Regions from separate parts of the Paenibacillus kyungheensis genome, predicted to be linked through region 2. Evidence: a T-box and tRNA genes for the amino acid it is inferred to sense, from the RefSeq annotation. Region 2 holds a T-box; the other holds one or more tRNA genes.
The links. A T-box is a leader RNA that pairs with one kind of tRNA and senses whether it is charged. The one in region 2 lies ahead of leuS (leucine--tRNA ligase), so its partner is inferred to be a tRNA-Leu.

Region 1: it has a tRNA-Leu gene. The T-box ahead of leuS (leucine--tRNA ligase) is inferred to sense a tRNA for this amino acid. The anticodon was not compared.

What each region holds. Positions count from the first base shown of each region.
Region 1 covers NZ_CP117416.1:721,119-737,206, reverse strand. Annotated here, with positions in the region: gene PQ456_RS03280 (alpha-galactosidase) at 1-1,935, opposite strand, end outside; gene PQ456_RS03275 (MurR/RpiR family transcriptional regulator) at 2,228-3,037, shown strand; gene PQ456_RS03270 (N-acetylmannosamine-6-phosphate 2-epimerase) at 3,137-3,853, opposite strand; gene PQ456_RS03265 (maltose/glucose-specific PTS transporter subunit IIC) at 3,861-5,462, opposite strand; gene PQ456_RS03260 (DNA topoisomerase III) at 5,619-7,778, opposite strand; gene PQ456_RS03255 (Gfo/Idh/MocA family protein) at 8,060-9,121, opposite strand; gene PQ456_RS03250 (amidase family protein) at 9,446-11,023, shown strand; gene PQ456_RS03245 (GNAT family N-acetyltransferase) at 11,506-12,699, opposite strand; gene PQ456_RS03240 (ketoacyl-ACP synthase III) at 13,216-14,202, shown strand; tRNA gene PQ456_RS03235 (tRNA-Gly) at 14,453-14,523, opposite strand; tRNA gene PQ456_RS03230 (tRNA-Gly) at 14,685-14,759, opposite strand; tRNA gene PQ456_RS03225 (tRNA-Leu) at 14,768-14,849, opposite strand; tRNA gene PQ456_RS03220 (tRNA-Lys) at 14,863-14,938, opposite strand; tRNA gene PQ456_RS03215 (tRNA-His) at 15,037-15,109, opposite strand; tRNA gene PQ456_RS03210 (tRNA-Thr) at 15,140-15,215, opposite strand; tRNA gene PQ456_RS03205 (tRNA-Glu) at 15,232-15,303, opposite strand; rRNA gene rrf (5S ribosomal RNA) at 15,405-15,521, opposite strand; rRNA gene PQ456_RS03195 (23S ribosomal RNA) at 15,586-16,088, opposite strand, start outside.
Region 2 covers NZ_CP117416.1:3,675,396-3,691,483, forward strand. Annotated here, with positions in the region: gene lepA (translation elongation factor 4) at 1-1,652, opposite strand, end outside; gene rpsT (30S ribosomal protein S20) at 1,874-2,146, shown strand; gene holA (DNA polymerase III subunit delta) at 2,343-3,362, opposite strand; gene PQ456_RS15745 (hypothetical protein) at 3,480-4,889, opposite strand; gene PQ456_RS15750 (RNA polymerase sigma factor) at 4,886-5,434, opposite strand; gene PQ456_RS15755 (DNA internalization-related competence protein ComEC/Rec2) at 5,749-8,499, opposite strand; gene PQ456_RS15760 (deoxycytidylate deaminase) at 8,757-9,260, opposite strand; gene PQ456_RS15765 (ComEA family DNA-binding protein) at 9,282-9,905, opposite strand; gene leuS (leucine--tRNA ligase) at 10,047-12,488, opposite strand; T-box leader at 12,605-12,887, opposite strand; gene PQ456_RS15775 (MFS transporter) at 12,945-14,204, opposite strand; gene PQ456_RS15780 (FGGY-family carbohydrate kinase) at 14,247-15,734, opposite strand; gene PQ456_RS15785 (2-hydroxyacid dehydrogenase) at 15,706-16,088, opposite strand, start outside.

The sequences.
Region 1 (16,088 bases), 2.3 Mb from region 2:
AAAAGGACTGAGCAAACGATAAAATTCACCAAATTGAATCAGTTCGCGCAACTCTTTATACTGAGCTACTTGTTCTTTAACTTCTTGCTTTTCTGTATCTGTAAGCTTGGTCAAATCCAGCTCATAACCAAAATTACCAGACATCGCTACATGACCGCGAGTCGTAAATGAAGTCATACGTCCGACTTGGTGATTCGGTACATCAGATACATGCGCGCCCATCGCACTTGCTGGATAGACCGTACTGGTACCGTACTGAATTTTCAGACGCTCAACTGCATCTGTATCATCACTTGTCCATGTTTGTGGCATATAATATAGCATTCCCGGGTCAAATCGACCTCCACCACCAGAGCAACTTTCAAATAAAATATGTGGGAATGTAGAAGTAATTTTTTCTAAAACACTATATAGTCCAAGCATATACCGATGTGCTGTTTCCCGTTGACGATCCGCTGGCAACAGAGCAGAACCAATCTCAGACATATTGCGGTTCATATCCCATTTCACATACGTAATCGGTGCAGAAGATAGCACAGCGCTGACCGACTCTACAATATAATCACATACATCTTGACGCGACAAATCCAGAATCAATTGCTCACGTCCCATTGTACGACTGCGATCCGGCACATGCAGACACCAGTCAGGATGAGCGCGATATAGATCGCTATCTGGAGATACCATTTCTGGTTCAAACCACAATCCAAATTGCATACCTGTAGCTGTAATTTCTTTTGCCAGTTTGCCCAGACCTTCTGGTAATTTGCGACGATCTTCTACCCAATCCCCAAGTGACGTACGATCATCATCACGATGACCGAACCAACCATCATCCAATACAAACAGCTCAATTCCTAACTCTTTCCCTGCTGCTGCAATAGATTTGATCTTCGGTGCATCAAAGTTAAAGTAAGTCGCTTCCCAGTTATTAATCAAAATAGGACGCACTTGATCACGATGTTCTCCACGACTTAGACGTGTACGATACAATTTGTGATACGTGCGAGACATTCCTCCCAATCCTTCAGAAGAATGAACCAGTACCGCCTCCGGTGTCTGGAACGTATCACCTGCTTCTAATTTCCATTCAAAATCAAACGGAGACAATCCAATCTGCATACGAGTGGTATGGAATTGATCGACTTCGACTTGAGCGACAAAGTTACCGCTATAGACAAGACTCATACCATAGACTTGCCCTTGATCTTCATTCGCATCTTTACCAAGCAAAGCGATAAATGGATTTTGCTGATGACTACTGGAACCACGTTTACTTTCGATCCGTTGCAATCCTGGAGCAAGTGTACGGTAATGAACATGGCGTTCACGAGTCCATGCACCAGACAATTGCATCATTCGATATTCATCATCTGCCAAATCTACGCTACTGCTTAGTGCACGCTGAATATGAAGCGTTGTGGTTCCATCATTACGGAATTTCACAGAACGTGTAATCGCATTCAATTCGTTAAATACGGTATAGCTGACTACAGCTTCAAGCCCGGTTAATTTATCACGCAATACAATTTCCAATGTATCTGCTTCCTGCTCCTGCTCTACATATGTAGCTGGTAATCCTTGAAGTTTCGGTTTGCCTGCTGTAATAGTATGACTCACATAATGTAGATCGTTGACTGTTGTGCCATTACTATGTTTAGCTTCAAAAGCAGGTTCGCCATAATCGCCACGACCATAACCTGGATATTCTTGTGGTAAGGTATCAAAAGAAAAAGTACGATCATCTGCATGATAATTCGGGCTAAATGAAGCACGTTCTATCTGTTGTAGCAGACTACCAATAGATGTTCCTTGTAGACGAGGTCCCCAATATAAATGAACCAAATGAGTTGATTTCATTAATTGAATAACATAACTCGTTGAACGAGATTGTAAATGAAAAGTCGATTGAGTAGTATCGAAAAATATAGACATGGAATAATCCCTTTCTGATGGATCGGCTCAATACCGAATATCCAGTTATTCTATCGCATTTATTTTTAGTGTAACGGTAAAATGATCAAAAGCACATAGCATAATTCCATTATTTGATGGCACTATCCTATAATATAGAGATCGCTCTTCAAACTATACTATAATAGAAAGAAATCAACTGTTCGCTCCCTACTATCTAACCGCAATCTAACATATGCTATGAATATAAAAAATCATTTTTTATAGAAATTGAGTCGCGCTTATATGATCAGGCGTTTAAGGAGGATGAATTATGGCTCTCAATGTACTCGACGAACTACAATTACGATACCAACAATTATCTGCCAAAGAAAAAGAAATTGCAGATTATATTATGCGTCATAAAAATTCTATTCATAATATCAATATTCGTGATCTCTCCGAGCGCACACAAGCTTCAATGTCTACAATCACACGTTTTTGTCGCAAAGCAGGATTTAGTAATTTTATAGATTTTAAGCTAAGCTTGAATCGAGAAATTGATATTCCACGAGATGAGCTTAACTTTTTTGCACAGACAAGACATTTATACAATGAAATTATTATGGCAACTGCTGATATGATCAAGCCTCAGATGATTGAAGAAGTCGTTCAGCAGATTCAGCAAGCCAGACGTGTCTATGTATACGGATTAGGAAGCTCTGGCTTATCCGCGCTAGAGTTCAAGTATCGTCTAATGCGAATGAATATTTTAATTGATGCTGTTACTGATTCGCATATGATGATGATGAATGCGTCTTTGATGGATGAACAAGATTTGGTGATTGGATTATCCAATTCTGGTCATACTACTGAAGTGAATAGTGCTCTACGTATTGCCAAAACAAATCAAGCTCATATTGTCGGAATTACTAATTTCGATCATACGCCTTTTACAGAAACAACTGATCTATGTCTATTTACACCCGGCTTACAGCGTATGGGCGATATCCCGTTTATCAATAGTCAATTAGCGATTATCTATGTGCTTGATATGATCTCGATGTTATTGCTCCAAAATGAAGAACGATTATCTGCACGTCAGCGTACGCTTCATGCTTTGTACAAACAAGATCATTCATAATGCCAATTCCAGACAAAGAAAAGAACCGATAATCATTTTCGGTTCTTTTTTTGACATTACTATGATTGATGTTTATAACATAGAATGTGTAGCACAAGTCTATTCTGTTGCAATCGATGCAGGACGAACTTGTTTCATTTTGTCCATAAAACGTGCTGTAATCTGTTGCGGACGTGTGATCGCTCCGCCTACTACCACGCTGTATACACCGAGTTCCAGACAACGTGCCGCCATCTCTGGTGTCATAATATTTCCTTCAGCTACAATAGGAGTCTTGATCTGACGAACCATTTCTTTTAGAATCTCAAAATCATTTTCATACACTTTCTGATGAGCTGTATATTCTGTATAACCTACCAGCGTAGCCGATACCAGATCAAATCCTAACTGTTCAGCAACCACGCCTTCTTCTACAGTCGATACATCTGCCATCAATAACAGTTCAGGATATAGCAGACGAATTTGTTTGACCAGATCAGCCAATGTGACACCATCAGGACGAGGACGTGTAGTCGCATCTAACGCTATAATTTCACAACCAGACTCTGCTAATTCATGAATTTCGGTTATCGTCGGCGTAATAAATACAGGATGGTCTCCATAATTACGTTTGACGATTCCAATCACAGGCAATGATACTTGTTGTTTGATTTCTTTAATATCTTGCGCAGTATTCGCTCGAATTCCTACAGCTCCACCTTCTTGAGCGGCAACTGCCATTTTTCCCATAATAAAAGAACTATGCAAAGGTTCATGTTCTAATGCCTGACACGATACGATTAACCCCTGCTGTAATCCCAATGAATCCAAATCCATATTGCATTCACTCCATTTCCATATATTCCTCGATCTCATTTTTAATAACACTCACTTGCGGACCATAGATCACTTGCACACCGTTACCATTAATCAGCACACCTTTGGCACCTGAATGTTTCAAGCGATCCTGTGATACTTGATCTGGTTGATAGACTGATATCCGTAGACGGGTTGCACAACAATCCAGATCTTTAATATTTTCTTTGCCACCTAATGCACTAAGTATCACAGCCGGACGAGAAGTATCAACTTCACTACGATCTGTGGCTACAGCATCGGTTATCGGTGTGGTTGACCCTGTTCCACCTGTTGTATTTTCGTTCGTATCTGCTACAGTCTCATCTTCACGCCCCGGTGTTTTGAGATTGAATTTGACGATTAAGAAGCGGAATGTGAAATAGTACAGAGCGAACCACACCACCCCGATTATCGGCACATAGATCCAGTTGGTTTTGGCATTTCCCTGTAAAATACCGAATAAAATAAAGTCAATTAAGCCACCGGAAAATGTCTGACCAATCGTAATCTGAAATATATGTGCCAGCATAAAAGCAAATCCATCAAACACAGCATGAATAACATACAAGAATGGAGCTACAAACAAAAAGGCAAATTCCAATGGTTCCGTAATTCCTGTCAAAAAAGACGTCAACGCCGCTGATAACATTAATCCACCGACAACCTTTTTGCGTTCTGGACGTGCAGTATGATAGATCGCTAATGCAGCTCCCAACAATCCGAACATCATTGTAATAAAGCGTCCTGACATAAAGCGCGATGTACCTGAGAAATATTTTTCAGTCGAAGGGTCACCTAATTGAGCAAAGAAAATGTTCTGGGTTCCTTCCACTATCTTACCAGATACTTCCATTGTACCACCAAGTCCGGTTTGCCAGAAAGGGAGGTAAAAAATATGATGCAATCCAAGCGGCCCTAACATCCGTAGAAAGAATCCATAAAATAATGTGCCTACATATCCGGTCGCATCTACGATTCCACCTAACTTGGTAATCCCTAATTGAATTGTTGGCCATACTAGAAATAACAACAATCCTACAAATATTGCTGCAAATGAAGAAACGATCGGGATAAACCGAGAACCACCGAAAAATCCTAGAAATTGAGGTAACTCAATTTTGTTATATCGATTATGAAGACCTGCTGTCACCAAGCCGATAATAATACCGCCTAGCACACCTGTCTGTAACGATTGTATCCCTAGAATCATACCTTGACCGGCTGCCGCCATATTTTCAGTAACCAGTTGATTACTATTGATCAACATCGCATTGATCGAAGCATTCATCACTAGATACGCCAGTGCCGCTGCCAACCCTGCTGTTCCTTTATCCGAGCGTGCCAGTCCAACCGCTACCCCGATCGCAAAAATCAATGCTAGATTGCTAAACGTAATATCTCCTGCACTACTCATCACTTTGAAAATATACTGCAACCAGCTAATCTGTAGTACAGGATATGTACTCACTGTATTCGGATTAGAGAGTGCTCCCCCTATGCCTAGCAGTAATCCTGCTGCTGGTAATACAGCAATTGGGAGCATAAAAGATTTACCAAACCGTTGTGCCTTCTCGAAAAAAGTTTTCATTTAGTTACACCACCTGAAAATATTTTCTTTTAAATATAGATTATGAAAATATTTTCGTCAACGATTATTTTAAGAAAATAGTTGCCATTGCATACCAAAAAGCTCTTTAGCTAATGTTACGGCTAAAGAGCTCTCAATTGTGTTATTAGGTTATCTCTATTCTTTTTTCTCTTCCAAAGCGGCTTTTAGCAAATCACCTAGACTTGAACCAAACGATTCTTTCTTTTCAAATTGCTTCACTAACTTTTGCTGTTCACGTTTGTTAACCGGGCGACCGCCGTCTTTATTTAACGTTTCGGTAATTCCACAACCGAGACATTGTACATACTTTCCAGCTTTGCCGTCTTTGATTTCCATTTTTTTATGACACTGTGGACAGCGACGATTTGATAACTGCTTTTCAGTCGAACGACGATAACTACAATCTTCACTTGGACAGATCAGGAATGTGCCACGTTTCGATTTTTTCTCTAACATTCGTGTTCCACATTCAGGGCAATGACTGGAAGAGACATTGTGTGGCTTATAATTCACATCACTCTTTTTCACACCATCGACCATCGATTGCGCCATCTGACGAATCTCTTGTAAAAATGGAGCCGGTTGCCCTTGTCCACGAGCAATTTTTTCTAACTGCTGTTCCCAACGTGCTGTCAATTCAGGCGTCCGCAGTTCAGGCGACACCAATTCGATCAATTGTGCGCCTTTTCCTGTAGGATGCAGATGATTGCCTTTGCGTTCGATCGTATCGGAAGAAACTAATTTTTCAATAATATCTGCTCTAGTTGCTGGCGTACCCAGACTATGTTTTTCCATTTGTGATAACAGAGCGGCTTCTGTATATCGTTTAGGAGGCATCGTACGACCTGCTTTAACAATACAGCGAGCAATCATTTTCGATTCCCCTTGTTTGAGTTCAGGCAATTTCTGCGTTCCCCGGTGATCTGCTCCACGCTCTGATGAACGATGATGTGAATCGGTTTCTTCATCCTCATCTTCTTCATTCCACTGATCACCATATACAACACGCCAACCTGAATCTTTGATCGTAACCCCTTTGGCATAAAACTGCTCTCCTGCGGCTTCAATAATCACTTGAACCGTATCATAAGTAGCAGGTGAATAAAATAAACTGATAAAACGGCGCGCAATCAGATCATACAATTTACGCTCATCGGTTGTAAGTGCGTTCAAAGATACTATTTCTTCTGTAGGGATAATCGCATGATGATCACTAATTTTGCTATCATCTACAATCCGTTTATCAATTTTAAGTGCATTACGTAATAAAGGACGTGCTAGTGGCGCATATGGACCTACCGCTACACTGGATAAACGTTCTTTGAATGTATCTGTCATATCTGAAGACAAATAACGTGAATCGGTACGCGGATACGTGACGATTTTGTGTTGCTCATATAACTTTTGCAATACATTAGACGTATGCTTAGCAGAAAATCCATATTTTTTATTCGCATCACGCTGTAACTCTGTCAGATCATACGCTAGTGGATGAGGTTCTTGGCGTTCATTCTTTTTGACCGATACAATCTTCGCTTGCTTGCCTGCCAAAGACTGCTCTAACTGCTGTACATTCTGTTGTTCAAAAATTCGTCCGTCTCCTTGAGCATTCCGCCATTCTGCTTGTAGATCACCTAGATCAATCTGCAATGTATGATAATCTTGAGAGCGAAAATCTTTAATCTCATTCTCACGCTTCATCATCATCCCCAGTGACGGTGTCTGCACACGTCCTGCTGATAATTGAGCATCGAATTTACAAGTTAATGCTCTGGTAATATTCAGACCAACCATCCAATCGGCTTCTGCCCGGCAACGAGCCGATTCGTACAGACGGTCAAATTCTTTACCCGGACGCAATTTTGCAAATCCTTCACGGATCGCTTTGTCAGTCTGAGAAGATATCCATAATCTTTGAAAAGGTTTATTCCATTTTGCCATCTGAATAATCCAGCGTGCTAACAATTCTCCTTCACGTGCAGCATCGGTAGCTACGATCAATCCTTGCACATCATTTCGTCTCAGAAGATGCTGTACAATTTTGTATTGATGACTACTTTCTCGCAGTACTTTTAACGTCATCTTTTGCGGCAAAATCGGCAAATCGTCTAGATTCCATTTCTGATAACGAGTATCATAATCTTCCGGCTCTGCTAGACCGACTAGATGTCCAAGCGCCCAGGTTACTATATATTTAGGGCCTTCCATATACCCTTTATGTTTCTGATGGCTTCCCATCACACGCGCGATTTCTCTTGCAACTGAAGGCTTTTCAGCTAATACCACTTGCTTCATATAATTCATTCCTTTCACTTTCTTGTATATATTTGTGTATCATTTATTTACGGTTATTTTTCTCCTGTGTATTCGTTGCAATCAGACGTCGATATACACATCTATATATTGTAACACTTTTCAAATAAATATTAAGGTTATTACACGACCTTATGTGCTGATCCAATTCTTATGATAGAACACTATATGTACAGTCCACTTGGATATCACAAAAAAGCCGATATCTATATTTCACTATAGAATACCCGCTTTTTGTGTAATTCATTTCTACCTATCTATTTTTAAAATTCTTTATGAATCACTGCATCTTTTTCAGCCGCTTCAAAAATCGTCTCGATCAGCACTAACACTCGATGTACTTGTTCATTAGGTACAGCCGATTGCGCAGAGCCTTCGATCACAGACAAAAAGTTCACATAGAACTCTTCTGGCGGGTTTTGGATCGGTTCAATCGATTTACGAATTGTAGACTCTTCAGAAGGTGGAGCCATCGTTTTGGTCAATCCACGACCTGCTTGAATCGGTTTGGGTTCTACTTTTTCCACTTCTGTATTACGGGTAACGATCTCCCCGCTTAGATCCCAATCTTGAATAATTGCTGTTCCTTCGGTTCCTTTTACATACCAGCGTGGTAATTTAACATAGTTAGTTGTACCGACTTCTACAACTGCTGTTAACCCATCTTTAAAACGAATCGTTGTTGTAAATCCATCATCTACTTCTGTATCCAAAATGGTACTCAACTGAGCATGGACACTTTCGATCTTACTATCGGTAAGCAATAATAGCTGATCTAGTAAATGCACTCCCCAATCAAGCAACATGCCGCCGCCATAAGCTTTGAGCTGTCTCCAATCTCCTGGAATACCATTAGCTCCTTGTACACGTGATTCCACATGAAACACATCTCCAACAGCCCGTTTTTCAAACATATCACGAATAATCAAGAAATCTTCATCCCAGCGACGATTTTGATGTACTGTAAATGTCTGACCGGTTTCTTCTGCTACTTTGACAATGTCTAGCAGATCCGCACTGTTGATCGTTACAGGTTTCTCACAAATAACATGCTTGCCTGCACGTAAAGCCTGAATCGATAATTCTTTATGTACATCGTTAGGAGTAGCAATCAATACAATATCAACATTTTCATCTGATAAAACCGCTCCCATACTTTCATAAGCATGATAACCATGTTGTCCAGCAAGTTCCATCCGATAGTCTACGATATCGTACACACCAGTTACTTCAAGTGCAGGTACTTTCTCAATCAATTGCCCATGATAACTTCCCATTCCGCCATAGCCTACGATGACCAAATTGTATACCGACTTGTTTGCCATGTTGATTCCTCTTTCTATACTGGATTATAATTCCATTTAAGCCATTACCATTTTATTCTACCAAACTTTTAACTGCAACATCACATTTCTTTTGCACAAATATTAATTTTATCTGCTCCTTGTTAATGTACCGAATTTTCTTTAAAAGAACAGTTAAATATGTATCATTTTAATCATTATTTTATATTCTAATCTAAGCCTATTTGATCTTTTGTATTGACATGTTATCTTTTTTAACACTAAAATACATAATTAATTACATGTATCAACAATAATCGATGATATCTTACAAAGGAGTGAAGTTATTTGTCTAATATCCAACATATGAAAAAGTATCAAAAAGTAATTGTTATGTGGTTTACAGTTATTGCGTTAATTGTTGCTCCATTCAGTACATACGGTGTTACCTCTTCTGTTCAAGCTGCTGGCTCTCCAGGAACCAATGAACCTTTTGTGATTACAGAAGCAACGATTGCTCAGATGCAATCAGCTATGAAAGAAGGTCGTCTGACTTCTGTTCAGCTTGTACAACAATACTTAGATCGAATTGCTAAATATGATGATCAAGGGATCAAGCTTAATGCTATTCTTACGATTAATCCCAAAGCACTTGAAATTGCAGCTCAATTAGACAAAGAACGTGCTACGACAGGAGCACGCGGGCCTTTACATGGTATACCGATTATTGTAAAAGACAATTTCGATACAGCCGATATGCCTACAACAGCAGGTTGTGTCTGTCTTCAAAATTCGATTCCAGATCAAGACGCTGATCAGATCGCTATGCTCAAAGCAGCAGGTGCTATCATTTTAGCCAAATCCAATCTGCATGAATTTGCATTTGGAATTACTACTTCGAGCTCACTTGGAGGGCAGACGCTGAATCCTTATGCACTCGATCATTACCCGGGCGGTTCGAGCGGTGGAACAGGAGCTGCTATCGCTGCTAACTTTGCAGCGGCAGGTCTAGGAACAGATACAGGTGGATCTATTCGTATTCCATCTGCATTTAACAATCTGGTCGGTATTCGTCCTACGGTAGGATTAAGCAGTCGTGATGGTATTATTCCACTCGCTCTTACTCAAGATGTCGGCGGGCCGATCGCACGCACAGTAGAAGATGCAGCGATATTATTACAAGCTACTGCTGGCTATGATGCAGACGATATTGCTACAGCTTATAGCGTTGGACATATCCCTGCGAATTATACCGATTCATTACAAGCAGATGGTCTGCAAGGAGCTCGTATCGGTATAGCCACAGAATTGTTCAATAATACAAAAGACAGTGAAAAATCAGTCACCCAAGTGGTCTACACGGCTGTCGATGATATAAAGCGATTAGGAGCTACACCGGTTCCTATCCAAATTCCTAACTTACAACAAATTATGAAATACCCTAGCCTTAGTGGTTACGAATTTAAATTTCAAATCAATGATTACCTGGCGAGCTTAGGAGAAGATGCACCTTATCATAATCTGACCGAAATTCTAGCATCCAATCAATTTGATCCCAAGCAAGCTGAAGCGATGCAAAAACGTAACACTGTAGCCACACTTGATACTCAAGAATATAAAGATATCGTACTCAACCGTACTAAGGTCACACGCGAATCTCTTTTAAAAGTAATGGCAGACCAGAATCTAGATGCGATTATCTATCCGACGACTACCCAACCAGCAGCTACGATCGGTGAAGAACAAGTATCAGGTGACAATAATCGGTTAAGCCCTTTTTCCGGCTTCCCTGCGATTACAGTTCCTGCTGGATTCACCAATCAGAAATTGCCGGTAGGAATTGAATTTTTAGGTAGACCATTTGATGAAAGCACATTGATCAAATTAGCATATAGCTATGAACAAGGTACTCATCATCGTCAAGCTCCTACATTAACACCATAATTATCTTTTTTAAATTTTTCATATAATCGATATAATCTAACTCGGTCATTCAGTCATTCAGTCATTCAGTCATTCAGTCATTCAGTCATTCAGTCATTCAGTCATTCAGTCATTCAGTCATTCAGTCATTCAGTCATTCAGTCATTCAGTCATTCAGTCATTCAGTCATTCAGTCATTCAGTCATTCAGTCATTCAGTCATCAAAAGTATACTCGAATAGTGCAAATGCACAATTATATTCAAAAAAAAGCTTATCCTCTACAAAGTGTATAATGCACTTCAGTAGAGAGATAAGCTTTCTCAGCTTAATTATCATTGTAAAGATCATACTGTTTATATTTACGATTTGAACTGTATGATTCCTTTACAGTATCACTATTCATTTGCTTTCACGTTTTATAAGAACTTCCACCAATTAAAGCATTCATTCTAAAAAATCACTCTATACGTACATCACTAATACTCCACCCATTCACATGTGCTTAGAAAAAGTCCATCAAATGTGTGGTAGTAAAAGGAATCCGTGATTCCAAAATATGAACAGCTTCTAACTTGCCTTTCCATTTCCCCCAACTACATAAAGCTAGCGGACGTTTATACCCCATCAATGCTACAGTTAATGCTTGAATATCTGTATCAATATCACTATGATCCCAGAGATCTTGTTGCAAACCTTCGGGCAAAGCTTCACGCCGACTCACTTTCGCTTTACCTTCATCATTAATAAGCACATCCCAGATCCCATTGTTCCACTCTGCTGTCGCATCATTCACCCGGATCGATAACGATTCTACTTTACCAACCGTAAATGGATATTGCTCAAGAAACGTTTTAACATTAACTATTCTCGCCATAAAATAAGGAACAATCTGTTGCTCAATACGTGGATCATTCAACAGATACGACAACGAATCATCGATCGGTGCTTGCACATTGACTTCAGTCACCATTGAATCGTGGTTAGAAATAAAAGTCCATAGTGCTTGGCGTGAACGTTCATCAAGAGATACCAATTCTTTAATATTCATTTTCTGATCTTTGATCTCATAAATAAGATAACCACAAGCTTGATCTTGAGGATTATAATAAACAGCGGTAAACAAATCACTATTCGGTACTAATTTTCGTTCCCAACGCTCGGTATCTCTTACCAGTGTTCCATTATAATTAGAAGCATATTTTTCATAAACAGCATTAAAAATTTCCAAATCACGAATACCACGTTTTATTGTACCTTCAACTTGAACTTTAGCAGGTAGCTTATTCGTAGGAATAGTATATTGACGATATTCAATATAAGTCTCCCAGCCAAACTTACGATAAAATGGAAAATGAAACGGATGCAAAAAGGATATCGATTGCCCTGCTTCATTCATTTGTTGCAGTGTATGATCTAATAACTTCGCAACCAATCCCTGTCTTCTTTTCTCAGGCCAGGTCGCAACACCTGCAATCCCACCCATATCAAAAACTTGCCCGTGTATGTACGTCTGTAATGGTAAAAGTGTAAGTTGAGCACTCAATTGCTCTTCTTCAAAAAGTCCCCATGTTCGTTCTGGTTTAAAACCTTGTTTTTCTTTTTCCAGTTCTTCTGCAGATCTGCGATATTGAAAAGCATACATTCCTAATTCCGCTCGTGCATCAAAATCTTCTACTGTTAATTGTCTAATATCCATTACTATAGTCACCTCACTGAAAATGATAAATTACGTCAGATCTGAATCATTAGCACTTTCCACATAGTATAACTTATATACTACTTCAATTATAAAACAGTCCATACAAACAAAATAAAGCATATCATTTAAAATATACTTTTCTCATGATTTAAACAATATGATTCTGTATGGTATGATAACTCCATATGCTTCCATTATAACATTTACTATTACCTCAAAACCAATCGAGCTATATCAACATCACTTAGTCATCCCAAAATCAATAATCGATTTACAATATTGTTCAAATAGGTTATATTTAAAATGAATTAGTACCTGGTACTATAACCTAGTATTAAAAAGATTAAATACAATCATTATGCTGCCTTTTTATAAAATATCCTATCATAATCTAACTCTGTCAATCCAATCGGTTTATATAGTCATTGTATTACAAGATAATCAGCATCTTACCAAATTATCAACTACTCCAGTATATACACATCATTCAAATCATATATAGAGGTGATCTTTATCAATCATTCAACAGCTCGTCTTACAGCATTAGGAACTTATGTCCCCGACAAACGTTTAACTAACACTGATCTTGAACAGCTAGTCGATACATCTGACGAATGGATTGTTCAACGTACAGGGATAAGAGAACGCCGTATTGCTAATGAGCAACAATTCACATCTACACTCGGAATAGAAGCAGTCAAAAATCTACAGAAAACTTATCCAGGTACTTTGGAAGATGTAGAACTCATTATTGTGGCTACCACAACTTCAGATTATGTATTTCCAAGTACAGCTACTCAAATTCAATCTTATTTCAATATCAAAGGTGCTGGTGCACTAGATCTCAATGCTACTTGTGCTGGCTTTGTATATGCACTTCATGTAGCCAATAGCTTTATCACATCAGGTCTTCATCGCAAAATTCTAGTGATTGCTAGTGAAACGATGAGCAAAATAACAGATTATACCGATCGCAGCACATGTATTTTATTCGGTGATGGTGCCGGTGCAGCCTTAGTCGAATACGATCCAGAACAACCTAGCTTTCTAGGAACTTTTATGGATAGCGATGGTTCTGGTGGAGAACATGTATACCGCACCGGATTATCCGATCAAATCAATAATCAAGCGATGCTTGGCAATGGAAAAATCGTACAAAATGGTCGTGAAGTCTATAAATGGGCTGTACGTACAGTACCAAAAGGTATTCAAAACCTTTTAGATCAGACCAATCAATCCCTTACCGATATTAATTGGTTCGTTCCACATAGCGCTAATCTCAAAATGATCGATTCGATTTGCGAAAAAACAGGATTTTCTCTAGACCATACACTTACCAGTGCTGAATGGTACGGCAACACTTCTTCTGCTTCAATTCCTCTAGCTTTGCAATTAGGAAGAGATGATCATAAATTAAAAAATGGAAATACCGTATTACTATATGGTTTTGGTGCAGGACTCACCCAAATGGGTATGATTTTACGCTGGAATTTAAAATAATCTTTTAAAACTAATACCTAGCTAAATATGTTTAAAATATATTTGAAATGCATACAAAGCAATATAAAAAAACAAAGTAATATAAAAAGAAACAGTACAGAATAAGAGTTACTTCTGTGCTGTTTCTTTTTTATCCAATACTATTCAACCTATATCCATAATCCTTTATCACTTATCGCATTCTTTAGCCTATTAAATTAATAGAAAACTAAAAAGGATGCCTGCACAATGCAGACATCCTTTTTTATAAAGCGGGTGATGGGAATCGAACCCACGCTATCAGCTTGGAAGGCTGAAGTTCTACCATTGAACTACACCCGCGGATTAAGAGGATATGGTTAACATCAGGTATATTATAAAACCTGAATAACCATGTTAATCAAATCTTACACATGCCAACTATAAACAAATATAGTTGTTATATGAATTAAAGCGTAGAATAAAAACGTATATAATATATACGCTCTACACTGAATAAAGATTGGAGCGGACGATGGGAATCGAACCCACGACCCTCGCCTTGGCAAGGCGATGCTCTACCGCTGAGCCACGTCCGCAAAATCTATGCGCGTGGAGGGACTTGAACCCCCACGTCGTGAGACGCTAGATCCTAAGTCTAGTGCGTCTGCCAATTCCGCCACACGCGCATATTAAGAAAAATGGTGAGTCATGAAGGGCTCGAACCTTCGACACCCTGATTAAAAGTCAGGTGCTCTACCGACTGAGCTAATGACTCATACAATTTAGGCAGTAATAGTATTGATTTAACATACATATTACATTTTACATCATTTTAATACTAATATCAAGCTAATTCTTTATAAGATTATAAAGGGCGACCGATGGGACTTGAACCCACGAATGCCGGAGTCACAGTCCGGTGCGTTAACCCCTTCGCCACGACCGCCATAGCAATCAAATTAATATTAAAAATAAATGGTGCCGGCGAGAGGATTTGAACCCCCGACCTACTGATTACAAGTCAGTTGCTCTACCAACTGAGCTACACCGGCATAGTGTATATGTTAATGACCCGTAGGGGACTCGAACCCCTGTTACCTCCGTGAAAGGGAGGTGTCTTAACCACTTGACCAACGGGCCGCTTAAAAAAGTAACAGCGTAACTTTTCATACGCTTCAACCTATTAAAATCAATCTTAACCCTTCGGCGAAAAAAAAACCCCGAAGGGATAAAACTATTTTGCTTGGCAACGTCCTACTCTCCCAGGACCCTGCGGTCCAAGTACCATCGGCGCTGGAGGGCTTAACGGTCGTGTTCGGGATGGGTACGTGTGGAACCCCTCCGCCATCATTACCAAACAGGCAGGTGTGTTGCTCCCTGAAAACTGAATCCGAAAACGAAAACCATCGCGTGTTAGCTTATTTGGATAAGCCCTCGACCGATTAGTATTGGTCAGCTCCATGCCTTGCGGCACTTCCACCCCCAACCTATCAACCTCGTCGTCTACAAGGGGTCTTACATACTGGGAAATCTCATCTTGAGGGGGGCTTCACGCTTAGATGCTTTCAGCGCTTATCCCTTCCGCACGTAGCTACCCAGCGATGCTCCTGGCGGAACAACTGGTACACCAGCGGTGCGTCCATCCCGGTCCTCTCGTACTAAGGACAGCTCCTCTCAAATTTCCTACGCCCACGACAGATAGGGACCGAACTGTCTCACGACGTTCTGAACCCAGCTCGCGTACCGCTTTAATGGGCGAACAGCCCAACCCTTGGGACCTACTTCAGCCCCAGGATGCGATGAGCCGACATCGAGGTGCCAAACCTCCCCGTCGATGTGGACTCTTGGGGGAGATAAGCCTGTTATCCCCAGGGTAGCTTTTATCCGTTGAGCGATGGCCCTTCCATGCGGTACCACCGGATCAC
Region 2 (16,088 bases):
TTAACCGTTTCGCGGGCAACAACTTTGGTTCCGACAGATGCTTGGATAGGAATCTCAAACATTTGACGCGGAATCAATTCACGTAATTTTTCACAAATAATCCGTCCGCGATGATATGCACGTTCGCGGTGAACGATAAAGGATAGTGCATCGACTTGTTCGCCGTTAAGCAAAATATCCATTTTCGCCAGATTCGATTTGCGGTATCCAGACACTTCATAATCAAACGAAGCATACCCTTTAGTACTGGATTTCAATTGGTCAAAGAAGTCATAAACGATCTCAGACAAAGGCACTTGATACGTAATCGTTACACGAGTGGTATCCAGATATTCCATGTTTATAAATTCGCCACGCTTATTCTGACACAATTCCATAACTGTACCTACATAATCGTTCGGTACGATAATAGATGCTTTGACATAAGGCTCTTCTACATATTCGATCTTGCCCACTTCTGGATAGTTCGAAGGGTTGTCGATCGTCATGACATCGCCGTTAGTCAATGTTACTTTGTAAATAACACTTGGAGCGGTTGTAATCAAAGGAATATTGAACTCACGCTCAATACGCTCTTGAATAACATCCATATGAAGCAGTCCTAAGAATCCGCAACGGAAACCAAAGCCAAGTGCACTTGAAGATTCAGGCTCAAAGCTGAGCGAGGCATCATTCAATTGCAATTTCTCTAAAGCTTCACGGAGATCGATATAATCGGAAGATTCGATAGGATACAGTCCGCAATATACCATTGGATTGATTTTGCGATAACCTGGTAAAGGTTCTGGTGTTGGATTCTTAGCATCAGTGACCGTATCACCGACACTGGTATCGCCAACGGTTTTGATCCCCGCTACAATAAATCCTACATCCCCTACGTTCAATTCATCGACAATCGCCATCCGTGGCATGAATGCCCCTACTTCAATAACTTCAAATTCTTTACCTGTTGCCATCATTTTAATTTTGGAACCGGATTTGATTTTGCCATCAATAACACGAATATAGACAATAACGCCTTTATACGGATCATAATGAGAATCAAAAATCAATGCTTTAAGCGGCTTATTCGGATCTCCTGTAGGTGCAGGTACTTTTTGTACCACTTGCTCCAAGATTTCCTTAATACCGATTCCTGCTTTGGCAGAAGCCAGTACAGCGTCGCTTGCATCCAGTCCAATAACATCTTCGACTTCTTGCTTCACCCGTTCAGGATCAGCACTTGGAAGATCGATTTTGTTGATGACTGGCAAAATTTCTAGATTGTTATCTAATGCCAAATAAACGTTAGCTAACGTCTGAGCTTCGATACCTTGCGCCGCATCAACGACAAGCAAAGCGCCTTCACAGGCTGCTAGACTACGAGATACTTCATACGTAAAATCGACGTGTCCCGGTGTATCAATCAGATTCAGCAGATATTCCACACCATCATCTGCTTTGTACACAAGACGAACGGCTTGTAATTTGATCGTGATTCCACGTTCACGTTCCAAGTCCATTTGATCGAGTACTTGTGCTTGCATCTCACGCGAAGTGAGCGCGCCTGTATATTCCAAAATACGGTCAGCCAAAGTGGATTTACCGTGGTCTATATGCGCAATGATTGAAAAATTACGAATTTTTTGTTGTCTTACTGACATATCAGTCATGCCTTACCCCCAACACAAGCCTGAAATATACTGCTGATTATTGAAAAAAATCAACAATCCCATTAATCCGTTTATTATAGCAGTTGAGCGATTTTACAGCAATCCCACATCTGAAATATCATTGCTTATAGTCAATAATGGTATTGCATTTGCCTAGGGTACATGATAGAATATTTAAAGTTGTGAAGAATACGTATATGCTCTACAGGAGGTGAATGTAATTGCCTAACATTAAATCCGCGGTGAAACGTGTAAAAACTAGTGAAAAACGTCGTGCGTTGAACGCTTCTCAGAAGTCTGCTCTTCGTACAACAGTTAAAGCTGCTGATACTGCACTTGTGAATACTGATGTAGAAGCTGCAAAAGCTGCTGTAATCGCTGCTTCCAAGAAGCTTGATAAAGCTGCTACTAAAGGTCTTGTCCACAAAAATGCGGCTGCTCGCAAAAAATCCCGTTTGGCTAAAAAACTAAACGCGATTTCTAGCCAAGGCTAAATTTCGTGCAACAGATGATTGAATGTATTCATCATCTGCATATGATAAACCCCTGCTTCGGCCATTCCGAACAGGGGTTTATTTTGTTGCTTTGAAGTCACAAAAAAAGGCTTACCCACAGATGATAGATTGCGGGTAAGCCTTTTTTATTTATTTTGGTATATATTATTTTTATACATTGCTTATGCAACGCATCTCAAGCTCCCAAACGTAACAAAAACATTTCCAGCCCCAATACTTTATCGATCGCTCCTGTTTTCATCTGATAATCCAATCTGGCTAGATGTGCCAAAATCGAGCGTAATTTCTGACTATCGAATTTGCGAGCCTGTTCACCGGCTAACTTCACTACATACGGATGCAGACTTAATTGAGAAGCCATCTGCTGTTGCGAATAATTCTGCCCTGCTAATTCTTTAACTTGCAACATAATTCGGAATTGACGAGCAATCAGAGCGGCAATTTTAATCGGCTCTTCACGTTGTTTTAGTAAATCATAGAAAATAGTCAAAGCTTGCTCTAAGCGAACAGCAGCAATCTGCTCGACTAATGCAAATACATTTTGCTCTGTACTGCGTGCAACAAGGTGATGCACATCTTCTACTGTGATTGTACCGCCTTTGCCTGCGTGTAGACACAGCTTATCCATCTCTGCCGCTAAAATACCCAATCCTGTCCCTGCAGACTGTACAAGTGCCTCTGCGGCGGTTGTAGAACATTCACATTCTAACTTTTTAGCATGACGGATCAACCATTGTAACAATTCGTCTGCACCCATTGGTTGGAACGGTAAAAGGCAAGCTGATGATGATTTGAGCGCTTTGACTATTTTTTTACGCTCATCTAACTTTTCACCCTGTACCCAGAAAATAATAATACTGTAATCAGCAGGATGTTCCATATATTTAAGTAACGAATCGATACGATGTTCGATTTTGGTATCTTTGCCTGCTGTCAGCACAGAAGAATCTTTCACAATCATTAATTTGCGCGGCACCATAAAAGGAATCTCTTCTGCTTCTTCAATTACCGTTTCCAGCGGTGTATCTGCAAGATCGTACTGAGCCAAAGCAAAGTCTTTATGTTCAGGTTCGATCAGTTGAGCTGTCGCAAAATCAATAAATTCACGAATACGATATTTTTCATTGCCATAGCATACATAAATAGCGGCTGGCTGATTATTTTTAATATCTTTACTTGCTGTTTTTAAGTCCATACTCCGTCCCCCCAAGTTCGTCCTTTTTATTTTAACGGAAAAAGGAGCATACGACAAAGAACTTTCCAACATACTCGGAAAGTTCTTTGTTTACACTTGTTATCACGTACATCGATATTACTGAAGTCCGGCTGTAGAAAGTTTATACCATTTGGTTTTGCCTTCTTTAGCTACTTGATAATTAAATGTTTTGCCATCTTTGGTCCATTGACCGTTTAACCACGTACCATCAATTGTAGCTGTAGCCACGACAGTGCGACCATTAATATTGTTTTTGGATAAGCTATCGAGTCGCAACGTATTCGATGTGGTTAACACCACGGCAAATGATGAACTCGGAGATACCCACTCTTGTTCTTGTTGTATCGTATTCGTACTAAATGAACGAACTTTGCTATCATCTTTGGCTTTAGAATCAGCTTCCGGTGCTAGACTATACGTTTTAGGTTTGGCATCATTATTGGATGCCTCAGGCGTAGTGCCAGAAGCATTGTCTTTAGATGCTGAACTATCTTTGGATGAACTATCATCTGTACTTGCTTTTGGTGCTACTGGAGATGATGATTCATCGTTATTTGCAGTACTTGGGGTAGTGCTGTCTGTTGATTTGGAACTGTTGGAAGAACTGCTATCTGCTGTTCCTTCATCTGTCCCTGTTGCAGGAGATGATTCGCTCGTACCACTACTATCTGTATCTGGTGCGATTTGTTGCTCTCTCATCAACTGATCTTCATTGTTGCTTGTACCATTGCCTGAACTCGGCGGACTTGATTCTGGTGCAGTCTGGGAACTTGCTGGCGGATTGCCTCCCTTGTTGCCTGAAGAAGGAGTGCTTTCCTGGCTAGTGCCTGTACCTGTATCAGGAGTCGATTTATCCGGCGTTGTTGGTTGTTGATCTAATGTTCCACTTCCACTGTCAGGTGTTACTTTTTGTGATTCTTCAGACTGTGGTTGTGTGTTCGTTTCAGGTGAAGTTGTTGATTCAGGCGTATTGGTTGCAGGTGCTTGTAAGGTAGCATCTTGTTCAGCTTTCGATTTCGCTGCGCCTGTTTCTTGATCTTTGGTCTGTTGCTCCATACTTATCGCAGACGGTGCTGGTCCTGCATCTGAAAGTGTTTTGGGTTCATAAGTTGCAATCGAAACTCCAAGAATAACACCAGCAGCAACCAGTCCACCAATCGTTCGTACTGGCAAGCGATCTCGCCATGAACTGCGCTGTCTACGACGTTCTGTAAATTCATCTTGTTTCTCATGTTGCGGTTCCATAATGCCAATATCAGAAGCAATCTCAGCACGACGTTCGGCATCGATATCATCTAAAGTAGGTAATATAGAATCGACTAGACTAAATTTGGGTTTGACATCAGGTAATTTCTCAAGCTGTAAAGATAAAGCGCTCATTATTCGAAATGTATCCGCATCATCAGGATTATTATCGATATGGCGGAACAGGATATCAGCATCTTCCTCGCTTAGATCACCGTCCAAATAGCGGTTCATCCATTCTTCCGCTACTTCACGTTTCATCCAGTCACTCCTCCTTTCTCATAATCTGCAAGCAGACTCTGTAATTGTTGACGGGCACGAAACAAATACGATTTCACAGTATTCAATGGCAAATCAAGACAATCTGCTATTTCGTTATAGGATAAATCTTGAATATAACGGAGTACAATAACGGTTCGGTGATGCTCCGGTAATTGATTGATCGCTTCACGTACATCTTCTGATGTATAAGCACGCATAACATCGTGTTCTACATTATCGCGACCTTCAAAAACCATCTCATGCTCATCAATCGAGACCGTCGGCTTGCTACGTCTAAATTTATCAATACATACATTTGTTACGATTCGTTGTACCCATGTTTTGAATTGTGCTTTTTCTTCATAGGAACCGATTTTGGTATAAATACGGATCAAAGCTTCCTGAGCCGCGTCTAGAGCATCTTGTTCATTATTTAAAATGTAATATGCCGTTTTGTAGACATGATGTTCTATCTCTCTTAATAGGGTGATTAGAGCATCCCGGTCTCCCGCTTGGGCGGCCTTGATGAGTCCCTGCTCCACCACGGAGGATCCCCCTCTCCTTACAACTATTCAGACGCAATCTATTGCCTAATAGTTGCAGTTATTTTCAAATTAATTTTAATGTTTTGATTCATTTGAATAATTAGTGGTCTACGCGCTTTATCTTGCATTGCTGGAAGATGTGAACTCTGTTGTTATAAAGACTTACCCTATGTAGGATTCATCCGAATCGAATGCACAGATGTAAACGGTTCAAGACTGTATTTAGAATAACAGAAACACTTGTATTCGTCATCCCGACAGCGGAGATGAATACAAATACAAGTGTATACATTAGCTTATCTACAATACAAGTATTATGGTAAAGGATACATGACCCGCTGTAACATTTCTCCATCTGGATGTACTTGAATCTGTATTTCTCCTTGCAGATCGGTTCGGGCGACTTCTGAATCTACCTGTTCTATTCGCTCTAGTACTTCTTCTGTAGGATGACCATATGTATTGGTAGCTCCTACAGAAATAACAGATAGAGCAGGTTGCCAGTACTGTAGCCATTCACTGGAAGAAGACGTTTTGCTACCATGATGTCCAATTTTGAGTACATCAATAGGAAAAGTAGACTCCGCTAATGATGCTGTAAAAACGGAATTATTTTTAAAAGTAGAAGATTGTTGAAGCTGATATAAAATCCCTTGTTCTTCTGCTTGATCTGCATCTCCTGTAAACAAAAAATGACGTTGATTCATCGTAAGTAAAAAAACGACAGAATAATGATTTTGATTTTCTTCGCGTGGTAATCCTTTGGTATAGGTAGATGTTGCATTCCTTTGATTCGGCGTTTCCGGAGCTAAAAAGGTTAACGTTGTCTGATCATCTATCTGTAATTCACTACCCGGTATAGGTGCAATCAAAGGAATCTGTTGATCCAGTATAGTCTTCATTAAAGGATTGAGACTGTCTCCATCCGGTAAAGTACCATTAAAAATAAAATGATGTACAGGAATCTGTTCGATAACAGCTTGCAATCCTCCTGCATGATCATGATCACCATGAGTTAAAAGTACAGCATCTAAATGATGTATCCCTCGTTTTTTCAATAATGGCACAAGTAACTTGTTGCCGATCTCGTATGGATTCTTTCGTTTTCTCCATTCTTGTCCAAGACGTTCAAATGTCATCGTTCCGCCACCATCTACTAGTATCTGTTTTCCTTGTGGCGTAGTAATCAAAATGCTATCTCCTTGTCCGACATCTAAATACTGGACTGTTCCTGCTCCTGAAGTGATAGGTTGAGTATATCCATACACAATTAAACCCATCATGACTAAGCCACTTGCACAACAAGCTATATACCTACGCTTCATCCATGGAGATATATAAGAGATAGTATGCCAACTAGATTGTATTTTACGCACAAATCCCAAAGAAGATTGAACATGATAACTACTATATTTATTAAAATGATTTGCTACAAAAAGACGTTGATCTAACGGCTGAGTGTAAGCCTCTTGCTGATTAGTGGTATCACCATTTTTCAAAGAAAGATGCACAGATTGTTCGCGAAATTGCCACTGCATTATATGTTGTAGACAACGCAAACCTGTATACAGCATTACATAATATAACAAGATCCATAGGATAGACGGTGAATACCAGATTGTTAACATTCCGGGTACGATATCGATCCAATCTACCAGATGAAATGTCCATGTATTAATCCATGAGATCACATTGCCTAAGCTATTCGCTACTGGCAACCACAGATAACTAAGAGCAAGTACAAGCGACCCAGCAGGCAATACAATCAAACTTACAATTGGAACAAGAATAAAATTAGCAACCGATGATAAAATCGAAAACTGATTAAAATAATAAATCGTTAAAGGAAACGAAATCATCTGAGCTACCCATGTTACTGCTAACGCTCCTGCCCATTTGGGTGGTAGCTTCTGAAGCAACGGTTGAACTAACGGCACAAAAATAACTAATCCAGCAGTCACGATAAAAGATAATTGAAAACTAACATTCAGTAAATAATAAGGTTCATATAACAACATTCCTATACAAGCAGCACATAATATATGTAATCCATCTTTGAGTATTCCACGACTAAGCGCATATAGACCAATCATTCCCATTATTCCTGCACGAACCGCTGAAGGAGAAGCACCTGTTAATAACACATAAATAGGCAGTAACACTATGACAATTAAGCAAGCCCGTTCTTTGGTGATCTTCATCTGACGCAATAACCACAACAAAATCGCTGTATAAATCGCTACATGCAGACCGGATATAGCAAGAATATGAGTTAATCCTTGTCTGGAAAAAGAAGCAAATGTCTCGGGATCAAGGTCACCGGAATCACCTATCAATAACCCTTTCATATATCCACGATCATGATCATCAAATAGCATATCAATTCGCGCTCCCAAATTAGCTCGAACTTGATCGTTATAACGTAATAATTTCCATGTCCACATCGTTATTTGAGATAAAGGTACAGTTGTCTGTGTTAGCGATGTTGCTCCTTTGGCGCTAATAATCCAGTGGACATATTGAGTACGTAGATAATGACGATAATCAAATGTATTAAAATTACGAGCTTCTCCAGGCACTTTCCATATCCCTTGAATCTTTACATGGTCTCCACGTTGCCATAAAGCTACTGTCTGTAATTCTGCTTCAGTTGCTAATTTCAGTTGAATTCTTACCTTTTCTGGTGTAGTAAGTGATTGATTTTCTTGTAATTGATATATATTCATAAAAAAAGTAACCAGATCTCCATCGACTTTGATCGGACTGGCAATTATACCTTTACCTTGCACCGGCTGGTCGATCATCTGTGACTCTTGGAGTTGAAGTGTAGCCGGAATATCACTACTATTACGTACTTCATTCCAGTGCCAGTAGATTGACGCAATCAACATTACAGAGCCAAGTATAAGTATAGAACGTTGAACCTGCGGAAATATCAGATACGCTGAAAATAAAATCAAACTTAGTCCGCTCAATACCCACCAGATATATTCGCTTGTTAGACAAGCGATCATGCTTCCTCCAACCCATACCACGCATAAAGCAACCAGTGGACGTGTTTGCAATACTTCTCTCTCCGTTCTTATTTGTTTTTCGAAAAAGAAATCAATCGTTCTATATGATTATGATGTGATGCAACAGGCATTCTATTCTTGAGAATGGCTATTCTATGCTCTATATTCATCTTGCCCTCTACGCAAAAAAAAGAACCATTACCTTACTAAGCCACGTCCATCTTCTACAGATGTTGTGTACTTACAAGATAATGGTTCTTCCATATATCGTTCCCTATTTGCGATGAGGGCAGATGAATCGTATGAGATTAGCTGATTACTGTGGTATCAGGTGGTGGATTGTAATGATCCAACTGACGGAAAATAATACCTTTTTGCTGCATCATAGCTGTAACTTTGCGCGTATCTTTAGGATAAGGACGATAATACACGATCTCAACAATACCACTATTGGCTAACATATTTGCACATGTCCAACAAGGCTCATCGGTAACATATACGACCGAACCTTCGCGGTCAGCACGATCGGTAAAAAGGAGTAAATTCTGTTCAGCGTGAATCGTACGGATACAACGTTGCTTTTTGACCATTGTTTCCACACCATCTACTTTGACCAGTTCTACTTCTTCTGAGATCATACAACCATCTTCAGAACAGTCAGGTACACCCATTGGTGCTCCATTATAAGCGGTACCGAGTAACTTTTTACCTTGTACCAGTACTGAACCAACATGGCGACGTGGACATCGTGAACGTGTCGAGACCATATGAGCAATATCCATAAAATACGTATCCCAATCTTTACGTACCACTCTTACTCCCCCTTACATCCCCTAAAGCTGTACATAAGGCAATATCTTGGCTAACATTTTGCTACCGATTCCTTTTACATTATCCAGTTCATTCACACTGCGAAAAGCGCCATGCGTATTGCGATAATCAATAATCGCTTGTGCTTTCTTTTCTCCAATACCCGGCAATTCAGTTAGTTCAGACAGACTCGCATGGTTAATACTAATCTTGCCATCCTGTGTGCGGGCTGATGGTGCTGGATTTGTAGCAACAGTCTCGGTATTCGATGATGTTGAACTTGTAGACTCTGATGTTGCGATCGGAGTCTTGATCGATGGTTGCTGACTTGTAGAAGCAGTTTCAGTAACGACCGTATCTTTGGCTTTGGCTACCTCGACTACCTTCTCTTTAGGAGAATCTGTTGCTGATGAGGTTTCACCTTTGGAGCGATCTGTCTGATCTGTTGTTGCTTTGGATGTAGATTCATCCAAAGTCGAACTTGGTGTTGTCGTTACTACCTGATCTTCTACAAGTGAAGCTTGTGCTTGTTCATGTAAAGCTGTCCATTTGGTTTCTTGATCGCTGGATTGTAAAGTTCCAAACACAATCAATCCTGTTCCAAGCACCGCGGAGACTACCGCTGTCCACATGATATCCCGTCTCATAATGACACCTCTGCCGTCGGGATTCCAGTACATTACCGGAATCCCGGTAATAGACTCCCATCGCATAGGAGGTTAAACGATGTTACTTTTGTACGTTCAGATCAAACAATACATATATTAGCTATATCAATCGGTCAGTGATTAGTTAGCAACAATATTAACTAATTTGCCCGGTACAGCAATTACTTTACGAACTGTTTTGCCTTCAATCGCTTGTTGAACTGCTTCTAAGGATAGTGCAGATTCTTCCATCGCTTTGGCATCCAGATCTTTAGCAATTTTGTTACGTTGTACAATTTTACCATTGACTTGAATAACAATTTCTACTTCAGATTCAGTTGTCCATTGCTCATCAAATGTAGGCCATTCTACATACGTAATACTTCCTTCGTGACCCAGACGAGCCCATAGTTCTTCTGCAATATGTGGAGCAAGAGGAGATAACAATTGTACGAATTTCTCCATTAGATCACGTGGCAATACGTCTGTTTTGTAAGCATCATTCACAAAGATCATCAACTGACTAATCGCTGTATTGAAACGAAGTCCGTCTAAGTCTTCTGTTACTTTTTTGATCGTTTTGTGAGCTGTACGTTTGAATGCTTCATCGCCTTCACCGTCTGTGATTTTGGCATTCAATTGTCCTTCATCTGTAATAAATAGACGCCATACACGAGATAAGAAGCGATACATGCCTTCTACACCATTTTCATTCCAAGGCTTCGTTGCTTCAAGTGGTCCCATAAACATTTCATATAAACGTAATGTATCTGCACCATATTCGCTAACGATATCATCTGGATTAATAACATTACCACGAGATTTACTCATTTTCTCATTGTTATTACCTAGAATCATCCCTTGATTGACAAGCTTTTGGAAAGGTTCTTTGGTATCGACTACACCGATATCGTATAGCACTTTATGCCAGAAACGAGCATACAATAAGTGAAGTACAGCATGTTCTACTCCACCGATATATAGATCGACAGGCAACCATTCTTTTTGTTTCTCTGGTGAACACAAAGCATCATCATTATGTGGATCAATATAACGCAAGTAATACCAGCAACTACCTGCCCACTGTGGCATCGTGTTTGTTTCACGACGTGCTTTCATCCCTGTTTCTGGATCGATCGTTTCTACCCAGTCAGTGATATTAGCTAGTGGTGATTCTCCTGTACCCGAAGGTTTGATCTGATCGATATCAGGAAGCAATAAAGGTAATTCTGATTCAGGAACAGTCTTCATCGTTCCATCTTCTAAATGCAAAATAGGAATAGGCTCTCCCCAGTACCGTTGACGGCTAAACAACCAGTCGCGTAGACGATACGTAACTTTACCTTGTCCCTTACCATTTTCCTCAAGCCATGCAATCATTTTGGCAATCGCATCTGTTGTATTTAATCCATTTAAGAAATCAGAATTCACATGTTCGCCTTCGCCTGTATACACTTCTTCTTGTACACTGCCTCCAGCTACTACTTCTTTAATTTCCAAATCGAATTTTTTCGCAAATTCCCAGTCACGAGCATCATGTGCAGGAACCGCCATAATAGCGCCTGTACCGTAACCTGCAAGTACATAATCAGCGATCCAGATTGGTAATTTCTCGCCACTTGCTGGATTAATTGCATAAGCACCTGTAAATACACCTGTTTTGTCTTTTGCTAAATCTGTACGTTCTAGATCACTCTTATGTGTTGCTTGATCTTGATACGCTTTGACAGCATCTTTTTGCTCAGGTGTTGTAATCACATCGACTAACTCGTGTTCAGGAGCCAATACGCAATATGTTGCACCAAATAAAGTATCTGCACGTGTTGTAAATACGGTTAGATTTTTATCGGTTCCTTCAATATCAAAATGCACTTCTGCACCGACAGATTTGCCGATCCAGTTACGCTGCATATCTTTGATACTTTCGGTCCAATCCAATTCTTCCAAATCGTCCAAAAGACGCTCTGCGTATTCTGTAATACGTAGTACCCATTGACGCATCGGTTTGCGGACAACCGGATGTCCTCCGCGTTCACTTTTGCCATCAATAACTTCTTCATTCGCAAGTACTGTTCCTAAAGCTTCACACCAGTTCACAGCGACTTCATCTACATAAGCAAGCCCTTTGTTATACAATTGGATAAAGATCCATTGTGTCCATTTGTAGTACTGTGGGTCAGTTGTGCTGATCTCACGATCCCAATCATAAGAAAATCCTAGTGATTTAATTTGACGGCGGAAATTATCGATATTTTTGAATGTAATATCACGTGGGTGTTCGCCTGTATCCATTGCGTATTGTTCTGCTGGTAGACCAAACGCATCCCATCCCATCGGATGAAGTACATTAAAACCACGCATACGCTTGTAGCGAGACACGATATCTGTAGCTGTATATCCTTCAGGATGCCCTACATGCAGACCTGCTCCAGATGGATAAGGAAACATATCCAATGCATAAAATTTCGGTTTACCTGGTTCTTCTTGTGTTTTGAATGTTTTGTGTTGATCCCAATATCCTTGCCACTTCGGTTCGATCTGCTGTGGATGATAACCAGGTTGAGTTGTTTTTGAATCTGTCATCAATGTGTCCTCCTTCGATCTTAACGATCGTGTGTGTCTGTCGTATACCTGTATTTCATTCATAGCTTACTGCTCATATGCGACAAAAAAACCTCTCATCCATAGCGCATAATATCGCTAGGGACGAGAGGTTGTGTCTCGCGGTACCACCCTAGTTAGTGAACAAGCATACTTTGCTATCCACTCACTTAGTTGCCTGATAACGGTAGGAAGCCGATGTCGTTCAGAAATAGGATAACTACGCTGACTATGTACTGATAAAAATAACAGCGTATTCCAATATTCTTGCAACATATCTCCAAGGCGAGTTCATATCAGCATCATATCGACTTGCACCACCCGTCGACTCTCTATCATTACATGCTTACTAATATTACTATTCCTTTTCACTGAGCATTGTATTATAAAATATAACAATAGCTCTATTTTAAAAAATTCGCCCTGGAAAGTCAATGATTACGCAATATTCTCTTGTACTTTACGTTTACCGGCTACTTTAGCAGCATCTTCTTCTGGAGTTGTAATAAACTTGGTAATAATCGCGCTGATAAAGTAAAGAATCGCGAATACCCATACCACTCCTTCTGCACCGATCACACCGATAAAAGCAAATGCGATAGCAGGAGCAATAAACGCCGATAAACCAGCACCTAGATTGACGATAGACATCGCAGGGCCTTTGTTGCCTCCTGCTACGGATGGAGCAAGTGCTGCAATAGGAACATAGCCCGCTAACAATCCACCCCAGATAAATCCAACAATCGTGGTGATCCACAAGTTACCGTTTGTCCATTCAGGGACATAGAACAATAATAATGTGAAAATACCACAACCTACTCCACCGAACCACATTACGGTCTGTCTCCAACCAAATTTATCACCAATAATACCGAATAATAAATTAAACACGATATTTCCTAAAAAGATCGTTCCCCAGATGTTCAACCATGTACCTGTTGCGATTCCGTATTGTGCCATATGTAATGGTAAAAATACAGGGAATCCGTAAGAACCTACGCTATTAATAACCCGTACAATACCGCTTAATCCAACTTTGGGATGGGTTTTGACGATCGTTAATCCTTTACCCAATTCGCGTAACGTTTCACGAGCGTTGCCTGCTTTTTTGGGTAAACGGTCACGATTGATCAACAGAGCAAAAATAGCACCGATTCCAGCAAGCACAACAGCACTCCATAACGTCTGCATATATCCTAGATTTTTGATCGCATAACTGGAATAATATGCACCTAATACAAACATCCCGCCTGAGTAGGCTACCCAGAACCAGCCAATTGCTGTACTTAATTTGTGCTCAGGACTACGATAAGTTACCCATGTTAAAAAAGAATAAGCAAACAATGGATACCCAAATCCTTTAACCGCATACGTTAATAACATAATAGGATAATTTAGATCGGTTATACCAAAAGCGATAAAAGCAGATGTACCGATTACATAAGCGATAAATCCAATGAACATTGATTTTTTGGCTCCAAATGCTTCTAAAAATACGCCAGAAAACCATGACGCAATTGCTAGTGTAATACCATATACCGTAAATAAAAGACTGGCATCCTGCACGCTAAGCCCTCGTTCTACCAGATAAGGGCTTAACCAACCTGCTTCTAATCCATCTCCCATCATAAAAATCAATACTCCGAGATATCCCCATACTAATGTTTTGGGAATCCCTATACGATCTAATACGTTCATGACATACACTCCTTTTTCAACTTTACTGGTAAGCTACTGTTCTCAAATACTACTTTCAGATGAAGAAGTCGTTGTCGCAGACTCCGCTAATTGTAATTGTGCAAAAAAGAGCTGCGCCTTATGCCATTGTTGGTAATCTTTTTGCAATGCCTCAGAAGATTGTGGTTGAAATGTAGTGATCTGTTCTGTCTGAGTAGACTGTATATCCAAAGCTTCATTACAGATATAAGCTGCTCCTACAATCGAAGCATGTTCAAATCCTGTGCGGATACGGATTTCTTTACCTAATAGATCAGCAATACTTTGAATAAGTGTACGGCTCTGTAGTCCTCCTCCACATGCCCAAATATACGGACGATCCAGCAAGACCACCTGTGCCAATTGATCGAAATTCACTTTGATAGAAAAAGCAATCTCGTGTAATGCTGATCTGACAAAATGAGCCCGGCTTAATTGATCTGACAGCGGAGCATCGAATAGAAATCCGCCACGTACCCGCGCATTTTTGGCAGAAGATAAATAAGAACCTAATGCTGCTACACATTGACTTTCTTCCAGTTCATTCATCTCTTGCTCCATCATGGCGTATCCTTCATTGGGATAGAAAATAGATTGCAATTTCTGATAGTTCAGACCGGTGATACCTGGATTCGTTTCGATCAAAAATTGATGTGGTGTTGTATACGCATTAATCCAAGCTTGTGCTGATTTATCTGTTGTAAATGTATCTGTAATCTTAGCGATAGGTGTAGTTGTACCGGATACAATAACAATATCTTCTGCTCCTGCACCTGTACTATGGATAGCCAATTGCGTATCCCCGCCACCTACGATAACAGGTGTATCTACAGGCAAGTTCAATTCTGCTGCTGTACCCGATGTTAATGTCCCGAGCACGCTACCTGAAGGTATTAATGAAGGCAACACTGTTGGTGCAATGCCAAAGGTGTGACACATTTCTGTAGACCAATCACTATGTTCTACATTATAGAGAAGAGTCTCACATGCTTGAGACGGTTCGTAACTTAACACACCACTAAGCGCATACGTTACCCAATCGCTAATACTGGTAAAACGATTCAATCGTTGATACTGCTGAGGATGACGCTCCCGTAATCCGACTAATTTCATTGCTGAAAATAAAGCAGACGGTGCTCTGCCTGTGATCGGATAAATAGAAGCTTGGTCGCTATAGTGTTCTTCCCACTCACGTCCCCGATTATCAATATTCGGTAATCCTAGATAAGATTCACCTGCTTCATCAATCAGTACGATACCTTGACGCTGGCTCGTTGAAGTGACAGCGATAATCTGAATATCAGGAACGTTAGATAGTGCTACTTTAGCAAGCCCTGCAATCTGTTCCCACAGTACTTCCGGTATAAAATGACGTGCATCTGGATACTGATTGTCATTGTGATACAAAATATCAGCTCGCTCAATCGACAATACGTTACCGTTGATATCGACAACAGCTACACGAGCATTACCGGTACCGATATCAAAGACTAGATAGGCTTGTTGTGTCATCGTTAATATCCTCCAAAATCGCTTTATTATAAAGTACTTTCACTGCGGTGTTATGATGCTCAAACCACTCTATGAGTGCCGTATTCATAATTTCTACATGATGATCTTCAACTTCATAAGTGGCACCTGCTAAATGTGGAATTGCTAAAACATTTGGCAATGAAATCAGTTCATAATCTTTAGGAAGTGGCGGTTCTTGATCAAACACATCGATAATCGCTCCACGAATCTGATTTTGTTGTAATTGTTCAACCAGTGCATGATGATCTACTACTACAGAACGGGCAGTATTTACAAAAATGGCGTCTTTTTTCATTGATTGCAATAATTCTGTACCGATTAATCCTTTGGTAT